DNA from 4 places in the Bacillus sp. AK128 genome. Region 1 is predicted to be linked to each of the others. Evidence: riboswitches for the same ligand, from Rfam matches in the RefSeq annotation. Region 1 holds a riboswitch; each other region holds the start of a gene.
The links. A riboswitch is a leader RNA that binds a small molecule or an ion and turns the genes downstream of it on or off. The one in region 1 is predicted to bind cyclic di-GMP.
Positions count from the first base shown of each region.

Region 2: another riboswitch for cyclic di-GMP. It lies ahead of M1D60_RS21010 (sensor domain-containing diguanylate cyclase); the one in region 1 lies ahead of M1D60_RS01770 (DUF5667 domain-containing protein).
Region 3: another riboswitch for cyclic di-GMP. It lies ahead of M1D60_RS00840 (methyl-accepting chemotaxis protein); the one in region 1 lies ahead of M1D60_RS01770 (DUF5667 domain-containing protein).
Region 4: another riboswitch for cyclic di-GMP. It lies ahead of M1D60_RS21700 (methyl-accepting chemotaxis protein); the one in region 1 lies ahead of M1D60_RS01770 (DUF5667 domain-containing protein).

Region 1 is NZ_CP096379.1:372,068-376,285, forward strand. Features, by position in the region: gene M1D60_RS01765 (MFS transporter) at 1-949, shown strand, start outside; gene M1D60_RS01770 (DUF5667 domain-containing protein) at 1,052-2,362, opposite strand; cyclic di-GMP riboswitch class I at 2,412-2,493, opposite strand; gene bcp (thioredoxin-dependent thiol peroxidase) at 2,598-3,071, opposite strand; gene M1D60_RS01780 (hypothetical protein) at 3,181-3,408, shown strand; gene M1D60_RS01785 (SLC45 family MFS transporter) at 3,580-4,218, opposite strand, start outside.
Region 2 is NZ_CP096379.1:4,187,301-4,191,518, forward strand. Features, by position in the region: gene M1D60_RS21005 (M20/M25/M40 family metallo-hydrolase) at 1-1,482, shown strand, start outside; gene M1D60_RS21010 (sensor domain-containing diguanylate cyclase) at 1,553-2,518, opposite strand; cyclic di-GMP riboswitch class I at 2,621-2,707, opposite strand; gene M1D60_RS21015 (acetamidase/formamidase family protein) at 3,053-3,988, shown strand; gene M1D60_RS21020 (GNAT family N-acetyltransferase) at 4,038-4,218, opposite strand, start outside.
Region 3 is NZ_CP096379.1:172,466-176,683, reverse strand. Features, by position in the region: gene M1D60_RS00845 (GntR family transcriptional regulator) at 1-312, opposite strand, end outside; gene M1D60_RS00840 (methyl-accepting chemotaxis protein) at 670-2,391, opposite strand; cyclic di-GMP riboswitch class I at 2,512-2,594, opposite strand; gene M1D60_RS00835 (GNAT family N-acetyltransferase) at 2,772-3,446, opposite strand; gene M1D60_RS00830 (carbon-nitrogen hydrolase family protein) at 3,472-4,218, opposite strand, start outside.
Region 4 is NZ_CP096379.1:4,339,636-4,343,853, reverse strand. Features, by position in the region: gene M1D60_RS21710 (glycerophosphodiester phosphodiesterase) at 93-863, shown strand; gene M1D60_RS21705 (Nramp family divalent metal transporter) at 922-2,178, opposite strand; cyclic di-GMP riboswitch class I at 2,472-2,559, shown strand; gene M1D60_RS21700 (methyl-accepting chemotaxis protein) at 2,724-4,218, shown strand, end outside.

The DNA of each region.
Region 1 (4,218 bases):
CTTAATGGGGTTAGTAAATAGTGTAGGAGAGCTTTTCTTCCTTCGTCTTTTCATGGGCATTTGTACAGGTTTTATATCCTTATCACAGGCTTATATTTCTACACAAACTCCTAAGGAAATTGCAGGGCGTGTGATGGGGACGTTACAAACAGGAAGTATCACGGGAGCTCTGTTAGGTCCGATGATTGGTGGAGTTCTAGCAGATTCAATCGGATTTGCGGCTACATTTCAATCCGTTGCCGTGTTTATCTTCATATCTGCGATTCTAGTAACGATTACCAAGGAATACAAAACGGGCACGAAAGAGGAAACGAGCAAGCATTATACAAGTAAGGAAGTCCTTGCTCACATGGCAAAGAATCCTGTGTTAATGACAGTACTGTTTATTTCGATTCTGATCCAAATTGCTCACTTTAGCATTCAACCGATTCTTTCACTCTATGTTAGTGAGCTACATGGTCCTGAAAATATAGCATTCTTCTCAGGGATCGTTTTCTCAGCGGCAGGGCTTGGGAATTTAATGATGAGTAGAAGATGGGGAACACTAGCCGATAATATAGGCTATATAAAGGTATTAATTATTCTACTTGTGATTGCGGCGGTCGTATATCTTCCAGGTGCTTTTGTCACAAATATTTGGCAGCTCACCATCATCCGGTTCTTTCTTGGTATAGCGATTGGCGGAGTCATCCCGGTAAGAATTGCCTATATACGTCAAGAAGCACCCATCTCCATGCAGGGTGAGGTACTGGGATACAACACAAGCCTGAGATTCTTAGGTAATATCATCGGTCCGTTTATGGGTGGAATGATTTCGGCTTATTTTGGATTCTCAGCTGTATTCTTTATCACGAGCTCGTTACTGTTCATTAGTGCGGTTGTGTTGTTTGTAGCGATGAACCGGCATATGAAGGTGGAGCAGAATCATACGGTTAGGCAGAGCGGGTAAATAAAAAGTGGGAAAAGGAGTGAACCGTTAGTTTTGGATCACTCCTTTCTAAAATGAAAAAAGGACTTGTGGGTAACAAGTCCTTTCAAAAGAAGAATAGGTTTACTCGTCTTCTTCACTTTCCTCTTCACTCTCTTCTTCCTCAGCTTCTTGATTTGGCTTATTCCCTTTTCCTTCATTCTTTTTCTCTTCAGCAGCTTTCTTTTGTTCTTTAGCAGCCTTTTTCTCTTCCTCGGCAGCTTTCTTCTGTTCTTCAGCGGCCTTTTTCTTATCCTCGGCAGCTTTCTTCTGTTCTTCAGCGGCCTTTTTCTTATCCTCGGTAGCTTTCTTTTGTTCTTCAGCAGCCTTTTTCTCTTCCTCAGCAGCTTTCTTTTGTTCTTCAGCGGCCTTTTTCTTATCCTCGGTAGCTTTCTTTTGTTCTTCAGCAGCCTTCTTCTTTTCCTCAGCAATTTTCTTCTTTTCTGTGGCAACGGCATTCTTTTCTTTAGCAGCTTCTTCCTTTTTAACGGTAGTTGTTTCTGAGGAAACAGATGAAGTAGTGACTACTTGCTTGTCTTCATCATCAGTTTCTTCCTCTTCAACAGCAACTTCCGTTTCTTCTTCAGCTTCCTCTTCAATTTCCACTTCATCTTCTGGTGTGGAATCATCGGTTTCGGTTGTTTCTTCGGAAGCTTCCTCTTCATCAGAAGTTGTCTCATCAACTACTTTGTTGCGACCTTTCCCTTTTTTCACAACAGTCGATAAATCAACCTGCAGCTCCTTAGCAATTTCGCCAAACCCTTTGCCTTCTTGAAGCATAGTTAAAATTTCCTCTTCAGTTTTCCCAGACTTTTCAGCAAGTCCAATGACTTTAGAAATCTGTCCGTAGCCAAGACCTTGTTCACGAAGGGTCGTCACTTTTTCAGGATCTAATCCTTTTATAACATTTGCTACAAGTTTAACTTCTAGTGTCTTTTCGACGACTTCGTCCAGTTGTCCATCCTCTAATGAATCATGAATTGTTTCATCAATAACTGTTGTATTCTCAAGTTCTTCGGTTAATTGCTGCTTAGTGTCTTCATCAACAGTTTCATCGAGAATAACTTCTGAAACGAGTTCTTCAGCTTCTTCTAGTGTTTTTAGATACTCATCGACCAGTTTATTGACATACTCTAGTTTTTCTTCTTCTATCATTTTAGTAGACTCAGCTAGACGTTCTTGTGCATATTGCAAAAGTAATGCAGACTGGGTGTCTTCATCAAATGTGAAAAATAATTCAATGTTTTCACCAAGCTTGTCCATGAAATAAAAGAACTCATCAGGTGTTAATCCAGACTCAACACTTCTTGAATCCGTATTCGCATAAGCAGATGTCCCGACCAATAACGCACCTGCAAACACCCCGGCTGTAACGATCGACTTTATTCTCTTCATTCTTTATCCTCTCCTTAACTCTAGTTAAAGTTTGATAAAGTTCTCCGTTGTTGGCAGCTGGCAGACATAGAATCTCCTTAGTCCCTATAGCTTTGCGTCACTACTTTTCAATAGTTTTGCCTTTATCAATCTTTATATCTAGCTTACATGATGATGGTGCTAAAGTTAATAGGAATCATGTACTAGTAGTAAGAGAGAAAAAAATCCACTTCCTCCAAAAAGAAGTGGAATAATATTAACTCAAATTCTCACGTACAAAAGCTAAAGCTTCTTCAACATGGCCTTTTACTTTGACCTTTCTCCATGCCTTTTCAATGATTCCCTCTTTGCTAATCACAAAGGTGGAGCGTTCAATTCCCATGTATTCCTTGCCAAAATTTTTCTTCAAGGTCCACACACCGAAGCTTTCTGCAACTTGATGATCCGCGTCTACCAATAATAGAAAAGGTAAATCGTATTTCTCTACAAACTTTTGGTGCTTCTCAAGCGGGTCGGGACTCACGCCAATAATGACGGCATCTAGGTCTGCAAAGCTCTCATGATGCTCTTTAAAATCACACGCCTCTGTGGTGCATCCAGGTGTCATATCTTTCGGATAAAAATATAAAATCACATGCTTTTTACCTTTAAAGTCCGATAGTGATACCATTTCACCGTTATTTGCCTGCAGGCTAAAATTAGGTGAAGTCATTTTTTCCTCTACTTTCATACGATCCCTCTTTTCGATTTAGTATAGAAGGTTTTACAATCTTGAAGATATCTTAGATACCTAAATTATAAAGAATGAGTTATAATTTAGCAAAAAGGGGGTGAATGTAATGACAAAGATGATAGAAGAAAGGCTTGATAGAATTGAAGGAATGCTAAAACTCTTAATTCAGATGGTAGAAGAGATGCTTGAAAGGCAAGATTCTAGGGGAAACAGAATGGATTTCATTGAAAACAATAGTGAAGAACGCCATCAGGCGATAATTAATCAGATAAACACACTCGGGATGGATCAAGACTTTATTTCTGAGAGACAGCAAAAGGGGAAAGAGAGCTAGAATAGCTTAAGAAGCGGTTAGGAAATTAATCTAATCATTATATCCTCAATCAAAATCCTCTGCTTTTCTCTCTAATTAGGTAGCTAAACCTGACTACACCTATCTAATTCTTCGTAACCTACAAAAATCGGGAGGCTCCAATACAGGTTCCTCCCGTTCATTTTAAAAACCTTAACTTACCCCAGCAGACGGAGTATTCGTCCCTACATCCTTACTAACCTTAAGCATACACAAAAAGGCGAGAATCAGACTTCCTGATGCTGCGTAAAACAGAATGCTAAATCCAAAAATATCAATCAGTAATCCTAGAATCGGAGGGGAGGTAATGGCCGCTAAGGAAGAAACTAGATAATATAAGCCGGTCCGTGTGCCAAAGCTTTGCTCACTCCCGGTTTCTACAATATAAGGGTAAGCATTAATATTAACAAACGCCCAAAACATTCCGCCTGCCAATAAAATTGCCCGTAAGGAAAAGAGTGATTCGACTCTTATTAATAGAAGGAAAACAATGATCAACCCAAGGATTCCAATTAAAATGGTTTTCTTTTTCCCATACTTTGCCCCTAACCAACCACTAGGAATCGCGCATAAAACAAAGCTAAGTGAGAAAAAGGCTAAAGAAAAGGCAGAAGAGCTCCTTGATAAACCGAGCTGATTAACGCCGTACAAAGTAAACAACGCTTCCATCCCTTGAATTGAAATAAACCAAAAGAAAATTGCAGCCAATAAATAGAGAGTAGGGGCATTCAATTCAGACTTATAATTGACCTTAGGTGGAAGGGTCATTGCGTAATTAATGGCATCTCGGTC
Region 2 (4,218 bases), 900 kb from region 1:
CAAGAGCGTTACAATGTACTTGCCTTCGTTAAGGGTCATAAAGGAGGTTCCCCGTCTAACGAAACAGTGATTTTGATGGGACATATGGATACAGTTGGGATTGAGGATTTTAATCATTTAAAAGATCAAGCCATTCATCCTGATGAGCTCCTAGAAGAAATCAAGAAAGAAACTCTTCATGATGAAATCGTAAAGACACATGCCCATTCTAATGAGTGGATGTTTGGCCGTGGTGTTTTGGATATGAAAAGTGGTTTAGCTAGTCATATTTATCTATTAAAATATTATTCCGAGCATCCCGAAGAGCTAAAAGGAAATCTCGTGTTCGTAGCAGAATGTGATGAAGAGGATGGATCACATGGTATCTTATCTGCATTAAAGGACCTAATCGCTTGGAAAGAAGAGCATCACTTTCATTATATAGGCGCAATTAATGCTGATTTTGTCTCCCCTCGATATGAAGGAGATGAAAATCGCTATATTTATAAAGGAACCGTAGGGAAACTACTACCTTCCTTCTTTATTACTGGAGCTGAGACTCATGTAGGATCATGTTTTGAAGGACTAGACCCAAATTTCCTAGCAGCTGAATTAACTAGGCAGATTAATTATAACCCTTCATTATCCAATGAAGCTTACGGTGAAACTACGGTCCCACCGGTTTCTCTTAAGCAAACCGACTTAAAGCCGTCTTATACGGTTCAAACAGCCCTTTCTGCTTATGTTTATTATAACTTCTTCATCCATTCTTGGTCGCCTAAGGATGTGTTAGAGAAACTAAAGACTGAGGCAAATATTGCATTTGAAAATGCCCTCCAATTGTATCGAGAACGATATCATACCTATTGCAGTATTAGTGGTGAGCCATATAAAGAGTTAGTCTGGACTCCACGTGTTTTTACGTATGAAGAAATGCATGAACACTTATTGAATGAACACGGGGATGCCTATACTGCACATATGGAAATCTTTAAAGAGCAACTTCTATTAGATCAAAGTTTAGATACTAGAATGTTTGCGGCTAAGGTGGTAGAAGAAGCGTGGAAGTGGATGACGGATAAACGTCCCGCGATGATTTTATTTTACTCCTCTCTTTATTCACCTAGGATTGAATTAAGTGGAAAAACTGAGGCTGAGGAAAAATTAATTGGCGCACTAGACAAGGCTGTTGACATAATCCAACCTAGTTACCAGCATCCAATTGTGGTAAGAAACTTCTTCCCGTATATATCTGATATGAGCTTTGTTGCTTTAAGTGATGACCCTAGTGGAATAGAAGCTGTTGCGATGAACAATCCTGGCTGGGGGACGAAGCACTATGTTAATTACAATGATATCCGTGAAATTAATGTACCCGTGATCAACATCGGACCATATGGATTTGATGCTCACAAGAAGTATGAGCGAATGGAATTAACCTACTCGCTAGAAGTAGTTCCTAATTTAACAAAGCTCGTGATTGAAAAGCTTTTAAACAAATAGCCAATGCCCAACTTTCCTATTGAAAGTTGGGCTTAGTTTATAAGAAGTATAGCGTTATTGTAACTGAATTCTATCGAGATCCCACTGACTGGAATCCTCGTTTAATATTTTTCTCTTTATACATTTTTGCATCAGCGGTAACAAATAGCTTACTCATATTCCCGATTGAGTGATCATTATAGGAATATCCTATTGAAACTTTAATTTGAAACGCTTCACTTGTTTTATTATATTGATCAATTGTATTTCTTAGGTCATTGATAAGCGTCTCAGCATGATCCTTCCCTTCTTTTTCTAGAAGAATCGCAAATTCATCTCCACCAATCCTTGCCACCACTGTTTCACGATTTGAAAACTGATCCAATAGCATTGCCGTTTCTTTTATTAACAAATCCCCTGTCCGATGTCCTAATGTATCATTAATTTGCTTCAACTCATCTAAATCACATAAAATGACGGCTACTGCTGTGTCTAATTCTTTATTATAACGTTCCATTCTTTGGTCAAAATAACTTCGATTATATATACCAGTGAGAGAGTCATGTGAAATACGGTATTCTAGATCCTGCTGTAGCTTAACTTTATCGTCAATATTCCGGATAATCCCTTGGATCGCTACTATTTCGCCATCCTTATATATGGGTGTTGCATATTCCTCAAAAACTATGTAATCTCCTTGTGGATTTCTCCAGCGTTGAATAATCGGTTTATTATAGTCTAGTTTGCCTTGAAACTTATTCAGAAGCAATTCGTGATCATCTGGATGTATTAAATCAATGGGTGTATTTGGATTCTTTAGACTTTCTGCTACTAGTCCTTCTCCTAGCATGGTTTCAATAGAAGGACTTAAGTATTTAAATTTTCGCTCGGGTTTGACCTCATAGTAATAAATGATGTCCTTAGAATTTTCCACTAAATTATAAATTCTTCTTTCATTAGCCCAACGTTCCTTCACTTTTGCTTTAATGATATGTTTATAGAATTGTAGACTAATTGCCCCTAGAAATAACCCAATAAATAAATACACAATCTCCATATCTTACACCTATTGCCTTCCTATCATAAATTTTCAGAAGCAATAAAAATAGACTAATCTAAAACCCGATTAGTCTATCTGTCAGCAAAATGAAGATGTTCTATCGGTAACTGGCTGGCATAATCAAGTTTAAATTAAGCCCCTTTAGCTTTGCGTCCCCACCTTTCGATGAGTTTGCCTTTATCATTGTCTATTTAATTAACTATCTAATTACATAATATAGGAATATATTCCTATATGCAATAGTGAAACAGGAATATGTTCCTATTGATTAGGAAAATTTAGTATATTTATGAATGTTTGTAGTACCTTTTAACTATTTTAGTTCTTTCACCTTATCTATTGTATTTCTATAACCTAGTGGTCTGCACGCAAACTGTATTTTCTGCACACCCAGTTGTATATACAGTGAATAAATCTTAACTTATATTCCAACATTCTGATAAGAGAAACGTTTTTCTAAATAATAAAGGTTTTTACTTATCTTATATGGAACTAATAAGAGGCTATAAAATTATGTAGGAGTGGTCAGACTTGATTCATAAAATTGAACTTAAAAACGAAAACTTACACGGTTCCTTTAGCAGAAGCTACGAGCCGATTATAACTGTTCAGTCAGGAGATACCCTTCATTTAACAACGGCTGATATTCAGTGGGGATATTCTAAATCAAAGGAAGAAGAACGAACGATTTTCACTTCACGAGAAGGTGAAGAACGTCCAGGTCATCCAATCATTGGGCCAATCGCTATTAAAGAAGCGAAACCAGGAATGGTGCTTGAGGTCAGAGTAAATGACCTGATTCCAGGTTGGTATGGTCGTAACTGGGCTGGGGGATATAAGAGCTGGCAAAATGAAAAGTTAGGGTTAGTAGAAGCGACTTCCGTTCAACTGGACTGGGAATTAGATCAAGTTAAGATGACCGGTACCTGTTCGATTGGAGGTAAGCCATTCCATGTTGGTTTACAGCCGTTTATGGGATTGATGGGTGTTGCTCCTGCTGAGGATGGTGTTCTTCCAACAGCTCCTCCACGGTATGCAGGAGGAAATATTGATTGTAAAGAACTAGTTAGAGGAACTAGCTTGTTCTTACCTATTTCTGTTGAGGGTGCATTATTTTCGATTGGAGATGGTCACGCTGCCCAAGGTGATGGTGAGGTGTCTGGAACGGCGATTGAATGCCCGATGGATCATGTTGATATTACTTTGATTGTCCATGAAGAACTTGAATTAAACATGCCTAGAGCAAAAACTCCAACAGGCTGGATCACATTTGGCTTTAATGAGGACTTAAATGAAGCTACAGCCACAGCTCTTGATGAGATGGTTATACTCATGCAAAGTTTTTATGGCATTGAAAAAGCAGAAGCTTTGGCATTAGCTAGTGTAGCAGTTGATTTACGAGTCACTCAAGTGGTAAATGGGGTAAAGGGTGCTCATGCAATGCTTCCTCACGGGATAATTAGGTAGGACCCATCAAAAAAGCGCTGGTGCTTACAGCGCTTTTTTTATATCTAATTTATATTTCAAGTCCTAATTCTATATTGATCCCTTCCATCTTATAGCCTAGTGAGAGATAAAGAGGAATAGCTTCCTGGTTTTCTCCAAATACACCAAGAGTTGCTTCCGTCTTTCCCTTGGCTTTCAAGAAAAGCAAGGCTTCAGTAATCATCGCTTTTGCAATCCCCTTTCGTCTCCAC
Region 3 (4,218 bases), 200 kb from region 1:
TTTGCTTTTATGCTGAATTCCTTGACTTTCCATATTTTCAGAGAAACGAGTTTGAGACGACAATACATACAATATAGGTTTAGGTATCTGGTTGACATAGCAGCCCTTACCTTGTAAAGGAGTCACCCATCCTAGGTTAGTAATTCTAGCAATTGCCTGTCTCACTACATGCCTATTCACATTGAACTGACGGCAAAGCTCATTTTCGGATGGGATCTTTTGATCCACTTCATAAACACTTGAACGAATATTATGAATTAAGAACTCAGCAATTTCTAAATGCTGAAGAGGCTCCTCCCGAATTTTCGTCATTCTCTCTCCCCTTTCATCTGCTTACAAAACTTATACTAACTTGTTAACAAGTTAGTATGGTTAAGCTGTTGTTAAAAACTCATAAAGTTAAATGGGATTTGTACATATATGGAAAACATTTCATCCCCTTTTTTACAATTCATTTACACTTTAGACAATCAACTCCAAATAGGTAATTGCTGACTCACAGGTTAGTTACGAGAACCAAGCTAGAAAATGCGATCAGCAATTAGGATTCACAATATGATTAGGTAAACAAGAACCATCGAAAGTTTATTAGTTTGTAAAAATTTACAACAAAAAAACCCTTACCAGTATTCCTGATAAGGGGGTTGGTGTTATCTACTAACTTCCAAATTAAAGCTTAAATCGACTTACGAGCACCTGTAACTCTTCTGACATGGATGCTAGTGCCTGTGCGGAAGCAGTGATTTCTTCCATAGAGGCTAGCTGTTCTTCAGCAGATGCTGCCACTTCTTCTGAACTTGTTGTGTTAGATTGTGATAGGCTAGCAATCTCATTTGCAGAAGCAGAAACCTCTTGGATGCTAGCAGAAATTTCTTCAACGGTTGCTGTTACTTCTTCAACCTGAGGTGTAATATTTCTTGTACTTTCTAATATAACGTTAAATTTGGCAGATGTTTGCTCAGAAACCTTCACACCATTTTCTGCGTTATTCATCACTTCACTCATGATTTTTACCGATTCGGAAGTATCCTTTTGGATCAGTGTGACAAGGTTTCCGATATTTTGTGTGGATTGTTTTGATTGTTCGGCAAGCTTTCTGACTTCATCAGCTACTACCGCAAATCCTTTACCATGCTCACCAGCTCGAGCTGCTTCAATCGCAGCATTTAAGGCTAAAAGGTTCGTCTGTTCAGCAATAGCCGTAATGACGTTTAAGATTTCACCAATCTCTTTAGAGCGCTCTGATAATGTGCCGATCACCTGATTAGAACGATTAACGGATTCATGAATAAACTTCATTTGCTTCAGGTTTTCACTAACAATTTTCCCACCATCCTCTGCTTCTGCATTCGTTTGTCTAGATAGCTCAGACACAACCGAAGCACTTTCAGAGATTCTTACTACTCCTTCTAACACTTCTTGTAAAGCAGTGGAGTTTTTGTCCATCTTCCTAGTTGTTACATCTGCTCCACTAGCAATCTCTTGGATTGAAGCAGAAATGGTTTCAGTTGCTCGACTAGATTGCTCGGCACTTGCATTAAGCTGTTCGGCCGAAGCTGCCACCTGGTCGGCATTATTCGCAATACTACCAATCATTTCACTTAGATTGTTAGTCATTCGCTCAAAGGATTGATTTAATTCATAGATTTCATCTTTACTTTTTATGTTTATTTTTTCTACATTTAAGTCCCCTGAAGCTACCAATCCTACTACTTTACCAAGTTGGACAATTGGGTTTGCTATGAATCTAGAGATGATAATTCCGGCACTAATTGCTAATAATGCCGCAATAGAGCTAAGAATTAACACTTGTGTCACAGCTGCTTGAGACTTTTCTTTTGTTTCAGCTACTTTATTTACTAAGATATCGTCCGTCAACCACTTTTGAAAGGACTTTGTCTGTTCGATTAATTTATCACTAGTAGGTAAAAGTTGTTCTTTTCCATCCTTAATAGCTTGGTTTCTGTTTGTGTAGATGGAAGATAAGATTCGATTGGCATTTATACTAAACTCTTGATTAGAGTTTTCGATTTCATCTAAACGATCCTGTGTTTCCTGTAAAGTACCTAACTCTCTTGCTCTTACTATTAATTCATCAATCGAAGCATTGGCTTGATTCATCACTTCGATATAATCAGAATCTACGTACAGTAAGTATGCTGTATATGAACTCAACTGAACTTCCGTATGATACTGAATTTCTTGAGAAATAGACCTAATTTCAGATACCCTGTCTATCAAATAATCATATGCTTCATTCGTTTCTTTCATATTTTGGAATGAGGAAAAAGAGGCTAAACCAAAAATCAAAGTAACCAATATAAAACTACCAATAAGTTTTTGTTTAATGCTTATTTTCTTGCTAAATCTTTGCTGCATCTTTCGGTTCATGATGAGTTCTCCCTTTGCGATTTAGTATTCTAAATTAATTTCTTTGCTGCTCTGCCATTTCAGCATAAAAAAAGGCAAACAGAATTATCTCTGTTCACCATTATGGATCAGAAAATTATTCTTGGCGGCTAGGCTACCATAGCATCTACCTTAGGTCCTTCGCTTTGCGTCCTTATTTTTCAATAAGTTTGCCTTTTTCAATATTTTTAATGTAGTGCTAAATTTCACTATATCACTATATCATATATTAGTTAAAAGTACCTACATTTTTATGTCCGTTTTAAAAATTTTCAAGGAATAAATACCCACATCTATCATTTTCCAAAAACCACTAAAAAACCCCTTATTTGCTTTATATGCTAATAAGGGGTTCTGATTTTTTATAATGGTTGTAAAGCTACTGTATCTTTCTTCCTTAGCTCTTCTACCATGCTTAGCCATTCTGCTGGCTTATCTGGTAGTACTGAGTAATAAGTAGAAAGGAAATCAACTACTAGAGATGCTGGTAGTTCAGTTAGCTCTTCACTCATTGGCATGAAGCAAAGGTCTAAACCAGATACGGCTGCTCCATTGTTTTCCCATGAAGGGTGGACATATTTAAAATCTAGACGTTGGTAGCCTAGGTGTGATAATACTTCACGACGAACGAATGGATTCATCATGGGAACCCCACCGAAATCAAAGTCCTCTTTTTGATAAGGATCATAGATTTCAGCAAACATACCTTTAAGCTGCTGGCCACCATTTTCGGCAGCAAGCTTCTGAAGGTGAGATAAACGATTATTAGCCAAGAAGCGTCCTAGGCTTAGCCCCGCTTGACTTACGATCGTGAAATCAGTCATTGCTACATTCCACTGTGGATAGTAGCGGTACTCCGTGATTCCAACCACCTTACCTTCATGAACAGCCACATATACAAAAATAGCTGGATCCTCTAACGGCTCTTTCCAAAGGGAGAATTCTAGTACCTCTTCTGGAGGAAATACTTCTTTCATTAGATCGTGTAATTGCTTAAATAATGGATCGTCTATACTTTGAACTCTTACATATTCCATTGTTTAAATCTCCTTCTCTGGTAGATTATCCGTTAATTTTAATATCGTGCCAATCTGTATAAAGGTCTGTTCTGCGATCTCTCCACGTTGTAACCGATCCTTTTTCACGAACTTCATATAAAAGGCTTAAATCTAAATCTGCCGTTACAAGCATGTCATTATTCAACTCACCTTCAGCTAACAAACCTTGCGGTGGGAATGGAATATCGTTTGGCGTAATGATTGCCGCCTGACCAAAATTCGCTCTCATAAAATCAACAGTTGGTAGGGAACCGACTGTTCCCGTTAATACCACATACACTTGGTTTTCAATGGCACGTGCATGACTTGTGTAACGAACACGGTGGAAGCCGTGACGGTCATCTGTACAAGAAGGAACGAAGATTACATCTGCTCCTTTTGCTTTAGCAATTCGAACAATTTCAGGAAACTCTATATCATAGCAGGTTAAAACTGCGATTCTTCCTTTTTCAGTGTCAAACACTCTAAAATCATTACCCGCAGCCATATTCCATTCGTGTACCTCAGTTGGTGTAATATGAAGCTTTGCTTGCTCCTCCACACGACCATCTGGGTAAAATAAATGTGCAACATTGTATAACTTATCATCTCTGTTGATCACATGAGTACCACCAATAATATGCATCTTGTGAATTAAAGCTAATCTAGTAAATAACGTAATATATTGTTCAGTAAAACCAGGAAGCTCATTAATGGTTAAGCCTGTTCCATGATTACTGCCAATTGATAAAAGCTGTGTCGTTAAAAACTC
Region 4 (4,218 bases), 750 kb from region 1:
AAAAGTATGGGATAACCATGCTTTTCTTTTTTACATGATTGACGTAGAGTAAGGAATAGATACTGGTAAACTATAAGAAGGAAGGGATCTGTATGACAAAAATCTATGGTCACCGCGGAGCAAAAGGCACCTATCCAGAAAACACGTTACTAAGCTTTTCTAAAGCAATTGAACAAGGTGTTGATGGTCTTGAGATAGATGTTCATCTGACAAAAGACGGTGAAGTGGTAGTCATTCATGATGAAACACTTGAACGTACTACAAACGGTACAGGGTGGATTAAGGATCTTTCTTTAGCAGAAATTAAGCAGGTTAGTGCAGGAAGCCCATTTACTTATTTGACTGAATACGACAAAGAGTGGGACACAGAGCGGGTTCCAACACTAAAGGAAGTTCTGGAATTATTAGCTGCCGACCCCATAGAATTGAATATTGAGTTAAAGACCTATGCGGTTCCTTATGAAGGAATTGAGGAGAAGGTTCATGAAATAGTCAAGAAATACGGAAATGGTCGCAAGGTTGTGTATTCATCCTTCCATTTGCCTTCACTCCTACGAATGAAAAAAATAGACCCAGATTCAAACATTGCTTGGCTTTTAAATGATGCAATCTCTCTACCCCATGATTATATACAAACTTTACAATTGGAAGCATTACATATAAACAAACAGCTTATTATGACAAGACCTGAATTAGCACAACAAATAAGGTTACTAAGTGATCAGCTTCGGATTTGGACAGTCAACGAGCCTGAAGAAATTCAGCGGTTACTTGATCTACAAGTCAATGCGATCATTACAGACTATCCAGAAAGAGCAATTGCTTTACTTAGAAGAAAAGAATCAATAAATCTTGGTGTGTAACACTAAAGGGGACAGTTCATTGCTTCATTTGGAAGTAAGAGAACCGTCCCCTTAAGGTTTATAGGAACATATTTTTTAATTCATTAATGGTCAAAACGATGAATAACAAAATACTAACGCTTAGTCCAATATTCGATATTGACTGATGACGATCAATCGTACCAACATATTCTTTTTTATTTAATAGATAGATTAAAGTAATGGCGAGAAAAGGCATAAAGATTGATCCTAATGCCCCATAGGCAATAATTAATCCAACTGGTTTCCCAATAAAATGTAATAACATAGGAGGGAAAGTCAACCATAGTACATAGAAACGATATGCCTTTGTTTTACTTAAATCTTCCCTACTAATATCTTGGTGACGAATGGTTCGGATGAAGTCAGCAAATAAATAAGGAACACCATTCCAAACTCCGAGGACAGAGGTTAGAGATGCAGACCAGAATCCAATAAGGAATAAATAGCGAACAGCTGGATTGAGCTCGTTTCCTAGTATTGAAGCAAACTCTACTAATCCCTTTTCTCCACTTATATCAACATTTGTACCATACAATAGCCCTGCCCCTAATATAAGCAGTGAGATGGTAAATAATCCGGTAACGATATACGCAACCGCGGAGTCATAGCGAACGGCACGGATAAACGATGGACCTGTCCATTTGTTTTCTTGTAACCAATAGCCGTAAGAAGCCATTGTTAAAGAGCCGCCAACACCCCCGATTAATCCGAGTGCATATAATAAAGACCCTTCTGGAAGTGTCGGTACAGCAGTCCCCCAAATATCATTTAGTTGTGGAATGACTAGTAATGCAGACCCAACAACTGTAATAAACATAAGTCCGACCAACACATTCATTACTTTTTCAAACGTTTTATATTTCCCCCACCAGACCAAGATAAATCCAATTAATCCATGGATTATAGCCCATTGAGTTAGCGAAAGTTGAGGGAATAATGCAGCCATTGCTAGAGCACAGGAAGCTGTACCGGCAGCCCCATAAACAAAGCCCCAAATAATAGAGTATACACCAAAGTAGCCTGTTGCCCATTTACCCATTATGTGCCAGCCTTCTAATATCGTTTTCCCACTTGTTAAGTGCCAGCGGCCAACCCCTTCATTTAAAGTGAATTTTAGAATAGACCCTATTAGAATTGCCCAAAGAAATACTAATCCATAATTTGTACCAGCTACTAGAGCAGCAACTAGATCACCTGCACCGACTCCGGTAGCGGCAACAATTAACCCGGGCCCTAATATGGAAGACTTTTTTAAATCAAGATTTTGTTCTGCTGGTTTATTTGTTTGCAGCATGTTATTCCCCCTTAAATTTATTTGATAAAGTAAGTAAAAATAATCTATTTATAATCTAAATGGAATCTATAGATCACTTTTAACCATTATTTTCCTTATTTTACTAGGATAATTATTTATTATTTTTTGAGAAAAATCAATATAGTTAGAAAAATATTTATCTAACAAGAAATGCAGAAATTTGAAATGTAGCTATTCTAGTTATGGTTATTACATCATTCATTTAATTTAATATTATCGTAGAAAAACATAAATAAAACTGATACAATTATCCTAGTAAAATAAAACTAGTCTAACGATAATGGCAAACTTATCGAAAGGTAAGGACGCAAAGCCTACAGGCCTAATGCAATCATTTGCAAAGGTGGCTGGGTTACCGAAAAAAGCTGGATTAATGCCCGCCTTTTTTAGGTGGTTTTTTAATGCGCTGATAAAGGAGTTTGATAGAGAATATCACTAAGTTCTTTACTTGCTTAGAAGCTAATGGTGAAAAAATATTTATAGGGTGTTACCTAAGGATGAAATAACAACATGGAGTGTGACTTATGAAATTGGTTGTCAAAAATACATTAGTTATCAGCTTATTAATTACAATTTCTTTGATTTGCCTGTCCGCTATTGGTTATATGAAAGCAAAGGACTTCTTATATGAAAGGTTTGAAGATCAAGCCTTTAGTCAACTCCAGTCAGTAACAGCAAATATTGATATTTGGATTAAAGGGAAACAAGATATCATGCAATACATTGCTGAAGCAGATGAATTAAAGGTTCAAGATGTTAAAAAAGCGGATGATTTAGGAATTAGAATAGCAGAGAGAATGGAAAACCCTGATGCTTTTGGATTTATGGACCATGAAGGGTTCCTTTACTTAGGTGGAGCTAAAATACCAGTTAGTGAATTTGAACATTTTCAGGGTGGTATGAATGAAGTAACCAAAACATATGATCCAGTTCCTTCTGCAACACCAAGCTTAAATGGAGCACCAATCGTTTTATCTTCATCACCCATTTATGGATATAATGGTGAGGTTGTAGGAGTAGCTTCAGGAGGAAATCAGATTGATAGTTTAATTAACATTATCTCTAACATAAAACTGGGAGACAGTGGGTATGTGACTGTCTTTACAAACGATGGAACCATTGTTGCCGGACAATCTAAAGAGGATATTCTTTCTAAGAAGATCTCGGATTATCAAAATAGTGATTTGGATGGAGTTGTTACTAATAGTATAAATGGTGAGACCGGTGTAATTGAAACAAACTTTAATGGAGAGAATAATTTAATTTTTTATAGTAAAGCAGCAGAAATGGATTGGGGAATTATGATTTCAGTTCCTACAAACGAGGCATATGCGGATGCGAACTCCTTATTACAATACTTTGTAATAATAACCGTGATATTTATTATTATAAGTGCCGTCATAAGTTATATTGTCAACAAAAGATTAATAAAACCTATTCAAGAGGTTAACGGAAAAATTAAAGAGCTAGTAAATAATGAAGGGGATTTAACACAAAGATTAACAATTAATAGAAAAGATGAGGTTGGAGAATTAGCGAGTAACTTTAATTCTCTGCTCGATAGCTTGCAGGATTTGATTGGTGGGATCCTTCAAAAAGGGGAAGTAGTTGCCGATAATACGACATTCTTAACCAACCATGCAGAAGAAATGGTTCAGCTATCAGGGGTTGTTACAAATAATGTTCAAACCGCAGCCGAAATTTCCAAGACACAAGAAGGTGGAAACCATAAGAATTTAGACTCAATCACGGACATTACCAAAAGTGTCGAGGAGATTAAAGATCATTCCTTACTAGTGTCTGAGAAAACTAAAAATGTATTTACAGAGGCAGAAAGAGCAAATGATAAAATCAGTTCATTATTGAATCAAATGTCAGATATACAAGATTCTTTAAAAAATTCAACTGATACGGTGAAAATATTAGGTAATCGCTCCTCAGAGATCGGAAATATCGTTCACCTCATTACAAATATTACGGAACAAACAAACTTATTATCCTTGAATGCTGCGATTGAGG